DNA from 3 places in the Pseudomonas sp. EA_35y_Pfl2_R111 genome. Region 2 is predicted to be linked to each of the others. Evidence: predicted binding sites of a transcription regulator. Region 2 holds the regulator's gene; each other region holds the start of a gene.
The links. Region 2 encodes LexA, which represses DNA repair genes until DNA is damaged. Its sites were predicted from a motif close to CTGTNTNNNNANACAG; they were not measured.
Positions count from the first base shown of each region.

Region 1 (2,268 bases), on a different contig from region 2:
GAAAACCCTACTCTTGCTCACGAAAACAGCTGATAAAACCCGCTTTAAACACGCGACAGGCTTAGAACCTACTCACGACCTTGCGAGCTAGAGCCCTACAAGGCCAAAAAAGGCGAGGAAGATGACTGGGCTCGCATCCGAACCTGTTTTTAACGCAGCAGGGCCGACGCGCAGCAGATCGTGAACAGGTTCTTAGAAATCGACCTTGCCGCGCCCCGCCTTGATCGTGCCGCGAATGCTCTTGCCTTCCAGACGGCGCTTTTTCGAGCCCAGGGTGGGTTTGGTCGGGCGACGGGCTTTTTCGGTTTTAGCGGCGCTGCGAATCAGCTCGGCCAGGCGCTCTAGGGCATCGGCGCGGTTCTGCTCCTGAGTGCGGTACTGCTGGGCCTTGATAACCACTACGCCGTCGGCGGTAATGCGGCTATCGCGCAATGCCAGCAGCCGCTCCTTGTAGAACGGCGGCAAGCTGGACGCCTGGATATCGAAACGCAGATGTATCGCGCTGGACACCTTATTGACATTCTGCCCGCCCGCGCCCTGGGCACGTATGGCGATCAATTCGACTTCATCGTCAGGTAGATGAACGCTGTTGGAGATAACCAGCATGGGTGGGCTTCGGTGCGGGAAAGGTGGGCCAGGATAACGCGAACGTAGAACAGTTGCCTGATCGCGCTCCAATCGCCCTCTGAACTTTAGGCGAAGGCGGGTATGTGAGTTGGCCCTAATTTCGTAGTCGCCGGCTGGCCGGCTGCTTACTGGCGCAGGCGGACACTACGTTGTTTTGAACAGATGAGCCTGTCTCCGATGGCCTGATATGAGCGGGATGCTGGCACCTCGTACACAGCTGCCCCATCCCTGCTCATGGTTCGACAGCACGATTGCCATTAACCCGACGCGGCTAGATCGAATGCAGCTCGTCGACTCACCTTGACCACAAACTACACCTGAGCAAATACTGTATATCAATACAGTATTTTGGTTCACCCTCATGTCATCCGTCGTGACCATAGACAGCTTGCTTGATGCGCGGCGCGTTTGGCGTGGGCAGGCAGTCGCCACCCCTTCAGCGCACTGCCAGCCGACAGGGAACGCCGCTCTGGACGCCGTGCTCCCTGGCGGTGGTTGGCCTGATGCGGCGCTGAGCGAAATACTGGTTGCTGCGACAGGCACGGGAGAGTTGCGTCTTCTATGGCCGACCTTGGCTCGCCTGACGCGTGCTGGCGAGCGTGTGGTGCTGATCGGGCCTCTTCACCAACCCTACCCCCAAGCCTGGCTCGCAGCGCAAATCGATTTGCGCTACCTGAGCATTGTTCAGGCGCAAGGTCGTGACATCTTATGGGCTACTGAGCAGTGTCTACGCTCAGGTAGCTGCGGCGCCGTTGTGTGCTGGCCTCGCGAAGCGGATGACCGCTCGTTGCGCCGCTTACAGATCGCCGCTGAAACCGGCCAGACCCTGGCTTTTGCGTATCGTCCCTTATCGGCCTCAGTTAACGCATCACCCGCGGCCTTACGCCTGGTAGTGGACGCCCAACCGGTGCAGATCAGGGTGCTCAAGTGTCGCGGTGGCATAGCCTCTGCGCACCCTATCGCAGCCAATTGGCAGTAAGCGGCCATGCTTTGGGCGTGCATCCTGTTGCCACAATTGGCCATGGACGGAGTGTTGCGTCACCGCTCTGATCCGGAGCGCCCATTGGTACTGCTCAGCGGCCCAGCACAACGCCGCGTCATACAGGCGGTCAACGCCTCGGCCCGCTCAATAGGTCTAAGACCCGGACAGTCGCTTACCACGGCCCAGGCTCTGACCTCGGAGTTTTCCACTGCTGACTACGATCAAGCGGATATCGAAAGGTGGCAGCAGTTCTTGGCTGCCTGGGCCTATGGGTTCAGCGCACAAGTCAGCTTGCACTACCCGCGCTGTCTGCTGCTTGAGGTGCGGTCCAGTTTTGCTCTGTTTGGCCCATGGCCACGATTTGAAGCGCGACTGCGTGAAGAGCTTTTGGCACTGGGCTTCCAGCATCGCATCACCCTAGCGCCCAACCCGTCGGCGGCACGGATGCTCTCGCACTGCGGGGATGGCCTGGCGGTCGTCGATGATAAATCGTTGCAGGAAGCCCTCCACCCGTTGCCAGTAGAACGACTGGGGCTGTCCGAGAGCGTGGCGACTGCCTTTGCGCGAATGGGACTGCGTAACTTGCAGCAGCTTGTGGCCCTCCCCCGCAGCAGCCTGGCAAAGCGCTTTCCCGCCGAGGTTCTACTTCATCTCGACAC
Region 1 covers NZ_CAXAOM010000002.1:258,580-260,847, forward strand. The annotation lists gene arfB (alternative ribosome rescue aminoacyl-tRNA hydrolase ArfB) at 193-606, opposite strand; gene imuA (translesion DNA synthesis-associated protein ImuA) at 989-1,606, shown strand; gene AACY25_RS09790 (Y-family DNA polymerase) at 1,613-2,268, shown strand, end outside.
Region 1: a site for LexA is predicted at 956-971, ahead of imuA (translesion DNA synthesis-associated protein ImuA). Genes of this name have one in related genera too.

Region 2 (2,268 bases):
AGCCGGAACCATTGCGCTCACCGGCGCCGTTCAGCGCGGTCGAAACACTCAGGCGCAGCTGCAGCTGCCCATTGGCAAAGCCATACAAGCACTGATCGGCGAGGGATATATGCAGAAAATCGAGAGCAACCATGGGCGGCTAGCTTAGCGGATAGCATCCGCCAAGCCCACCTGCCGAGGTCAAACTTTGCTGGGAATGGCTGGCGTCTTGGTGCGCGGCTTGAGCTGAGCGCTAGCCAGAGCTTCATCGGTCAAACCGGTTTCGGAACGCATGCCGGCAGCCAGAAATGGCACCATCAGGCGCATCACCTGCTCAATCGAGGTGTTAACGCCGAAGTCGGTTTCCGACATGGCCCGCAGGGCCTTGATCCCGGACATGCTGAACGCTGCGGCGCCGAGCATAAAGTGCACCCGCCAGAACAGTTCCAGCGGAGGAATGCGCGGAGCGGCTTCATGCACCAGCTGCATATAGCGGCGGAATACCTTGCCGTACACCTCTTCGAGGTACTTGCGCAGGTGCCCCTGGCTCTGGCTGAAGGCCAGGCCCAGCAGACGCATAAAGATTGAAAGGTCGTTGCCGCTGCGCGGTTTTACTGTCAGCGCCTGCTCTACCAATAACTCAAGCAGCTCTTCGAGGCTGACCTTGGTTTCAGGCTTGGCCTGACGGCGATCCAACTCACGCTCCAGGCTTACGCAGAAAGGCCCGAGAAAGCGCGAGAACACCGCCTGAATCAGGGCTTTCTTCGAGCCGAAGTGGTAATTCACCGCAGCTAGGTTTACCCCTGCCTTGCTGGTGATCAAACGCAGAGACGTTTCTGCGAAACCTTTCTCCGCAAAAAGCTGCTCTGCCGCATCGAGAATGCGTTCAACGGTTTCCGACTGGGCCATGACTCTTTTCATCTGAACAAACACTTGTTTGAAACATACGTTTCAGCCGCCCGCCTTGTCAAGCCGGGCAAACCATCTTGTGGCCGGGTGGTCACAGACATCCGCTAAAGGTACAGGCTAACCCTAGCTAGACGCCCTATGAGCAGCCCGAGTAACAGGACGCAGCAACAGAGGATACAAAGGTCAATTGAGTAGAGATCAGAACACAAAGATTGCCAATCCACGATCACTGTATATAATACCAGTCACTGTACAAAAAAACAGAGCCGACCATGCTAAAACTGACGCCGCGCCAAGCTGAAATTCTCGCCTTCATCAAGCAGTGCCTTGAAGACAACGGCTATCCGCCTACCCGTGCGGAAATCGCCTTGAAACTGGGTTTCAAATCCCCCAACGCAGCGGAAGAGCATCTCAAGGCCCTGGCCCGCAAGGGTGCAATCGAAATGACTCCTGGGGCTTCACGCGGCATTCGCATTCCAGGCTTTGAGCCCAATGCCGAGGACGACGAAGGCTTGCCGGTGATTGGCCGCGTCGCTGCAGGCGCACCGATTCTGGCGCAGCAACATGTCGAAGAGTCCTGCAAGATCAATCCGGACTTCTTCCACCCCAAGGCTGATTACCTGCTGCGTGTACGCGGCATGAGCATGAAGGACATCGGCATCTTCGATGGCGACCTACTGGCCGTACACACCACCCGTGAAGCCCGTAATGGGCAAGTAGTGGTGGCGCGTCTCGACGATGAAGTGACCGTCAAACGTTTCAAGCGTGAAGGCAACAAGGTCTGGCTGATTGCGGAAAACCCGGAGTTCGCGCCGATCGAAATAAACCTGGAAGAACAGGACCTGATTATTGAAGGTTTGAGCGTCGGCGTTATCCGCCGCTAGTGGAGGATTTATGCAGTTCCCGCAATCACTGAACCGTACACAACTGCCTTTGTTCGATGCATTTCTGGCATCGACGGTGACGCCATTACTTGCCGATAGCGCTGAGCTGCCCTGGCAGGATGATGAGACAGAGGCGTTCAGTGAACTGTCGCTGCGTGGTGCAGTCGGGCACTGCCTGAATCTTCTAGCGCCGATTCTGCGTGAACTCAGCGACAACCACGACGAACGCTGGCTGACCCTGATCGCCCCGCCATCCAGTCTTACCCAGACTTGGCTACGCGAAGCAGGCCTGAACCGCGAACGCATTCTGCTGCTGCATCCACGTGGCGCACAAAGCGCGCTGGAGTTGGCACAACAAGCCTTGACGCTGGGACGCAGTCACACGGTTGTTAGCTGGCTGCATCCGCTGGAACGCCAGGCACGGCAACAGCTTGAGCAAGCGGCCCGCCAGGGCAAGGCGCAAAGCCTGAATATCAGTCTGGGGTGATTGGCCAAA
Region 2 covers NZ_CAXAOM010000001.1:306,482-308,749, forward strand. The annotation lists gene AACY25_RS01690 (L,D-transpeptidase) at 1-133, opposite strand, end outside; gene AACY25_RS01695 (TetR/AcrR family transcriptional regulator) at 181-888, opposite strand; gene lexA (transcriptional repressor LexA) at 1,161-1,772, shown strand; gene sulA (SOS-induced cell division inhibitor SulA) at 1,783-2,259, shown strand.

Region 3 (2,268 bases), on a different contig from region 2:
GCGGCCTGGTCGTCGGCGTTGAGGCTTTCCAGTTCTTCGAACAGCTGTTGCTGCATGGCGCCCAGCTCGGTTGGCTGGATGCGGTGCTTGCGCGCCAGGGTGTAGATCGCGTCCAGGCGTTCTTCCATCTGCCGCAGGCGTTCAGGGTCGGCGTCGAAATGGTCAAGAAAGCGGTTCAACTCACCGACGGCTTCTTCTACCTGGATTTGCGCGCTGGCCAGCAGGTTGGTGGCTTCGCTCAGTGCGCCGGGTTGGCCCTGGAAAGCGCCGAGGCGGTTAAGGCTGCTGGTCAGGGCGGACAGTACGTTGCCAGCGTCATTCTCGCTGCACTGCTCGATTACCAGGCGGCAGGCGCTGAGCAGGCTTTCGGCGTTGGTCAGGTTTTTGTGTTCCTGCTCCAGGTTGTCCAGCTCATCTTCGCCGAGTGCCAGGTTGTCGAGTTCTTCCAGCTGGTAGCTGAGCAACTGATGACGGGCGCGCTGTTCGTCGCCGATGCTGGAAACCCGTTCCAGCTCATTCTTGGTCTGCTTCCAGCGCTGCGCCGCGAGCTGCACCTGGCGCGCCAGTTCCTGGCTACCGGCGTATTCGTCGAGCAGGCGGCGGTGGGTCTCAGGCTTGAGCAGGGATTGGTGTTCATGCTGGCTGTGGATGTCGATCAGCAGCTCGCCGAGGGCCTTGAGGTCACCCTGCGGGCAGGGTGAGCCGTTGATATAGCCACGCGAGCGGCCTTCGGCGGTGATCACTCGGCGCAGGATGCACGGGCCGTCATTGTCCAGATCGCGCTCGGCCAGCCAGGCGCGGGCTTCGGGGATGTCGTGCAGGTCGAAGCTGGCGAGGATGTCCGCCTTGTCCGCACCGGGGCGCACTACGCCGCTGTCGGCGCGATCACCCAGGGTCAGGCCAAGGGCGTCGAGCATGATCGACTTGCCGGCGCCAGTTTCCCCGCTGATTACGCTCATGCCGGCGTCCAGCTCTAGATCAAGGTGTTCAACGATGGCGTAGTTGTGTACGGACAGGTGCACCAGCATGGCGAGGGCCTCCCAAGTTCATGTCTGGTTATTTATACAGTGTTTTTTTGTGGGCTGACAATCCGTCTGTTGTCCTTGAAACCACATTTTTTGACCCCATATAGCGGTCAGGTACGTGAGTTGAGGCTCGCGTCGGATTTATAAGAGGAGAGACGCATGGCTGACGAACAGACCCTGGATACGCAGAACCCCGATGTACAAACAGCTGCCGAAGCGGCTGCGGGCGATGACCTGGTTGCCCGCGTGCAAGCGCTGGAAGAGCAACTGGCCACTGCGCAGGATCAGTCGCTGCGCATGGCTGCCGATCTGCAGAACGTGCGCCGCCGCGCCGAGCAGGATGTAGAGAAAGCGCACAAATTTGCTCTGGAGAAATTCGCCAACGACCTGTTGCCGGTGGTGGATAGCCTGGAGCGCGGCCTTGAGCTGTCGAATCCGGATGATGAGGCGATCAAGGCTGTACGTGAGGGCATGGAGCTGACGCTCAAGCTGTTCAGCGACACCCTCAAGCGTCACCAGTTGGAAGCCATTGACCCGCATGGCGCGCCGTTCAACGCCGAGCACCATCAGGCGATGGCGATGCAGGAAAGCACCAGCGTCGAGCCTAACAGCGTGCTCAAGGTGTTCCAGAAGGGCTACATGCTCAATGGTCGCCTGCTGCGCCCCGCCATGGTGGTGGTCAGCAAGGCGCCGGTGGAAGCGCCGCCATCGATCGATGAGCAGGCTTGAAATTCGCCGAGCTGCCCCCATTAAACAGTCAAGCGTTTTAGTGCTACCGCCGCTGACAACGATCAGCGGCGGGATTATCAAAGTTTCGGGAGAGTGAAGATGGGCAAAATTATTGGTATCGACCTGGGGACCACCAACTCCTGCGTCTCTATTCTGGAAAACGGCAGCGTCAAGGTCATCGAGAACGCCGAAGGCGCTCGCACCACGCCATCGATCATCGCCTATGCCAACGATGGTGAAATCCTCGTTGGCCAATCGGCCAAACGTCAGGCGGTGACCAATCCGCACAACACCCTGTACGCGGTGAAGCGTCTGATCGGTCGTCGTTTTGACGAAGATGTCGTGCAGAAAGACATTCAGATGGTCCCGTACAAGATTGTCAAAGCTGACAACAACGACGCTTGGGTTGAAGTGAACGGCCAGAAAATGGCACCGCCACAAATCTCGGCTGAAATCCTCAAGAAGATGAAGAAGACCGCCGAAGACTACCTCGGCGAGCCAGTGACCGAAGCGG
Region 3 covers NZ_CAXAOM010000004.1:366,767-369,034, forward strand. The annotation lists gene recN (DNA repair protein RecN) at 1-1,028, opposite strand, end outside; gene grpE (nucleotide exchange factor GrpE) at 1,185-1,754, shown strand; gene dnaK (molecular chaperone DnaK) at 1,854-2,268, shown strand, end outside.
Region 3: a site for LexA is predicted at 1,053-1,068, ahead of recN (DNA repair protein RecN). Genes of this name have one in related genera too.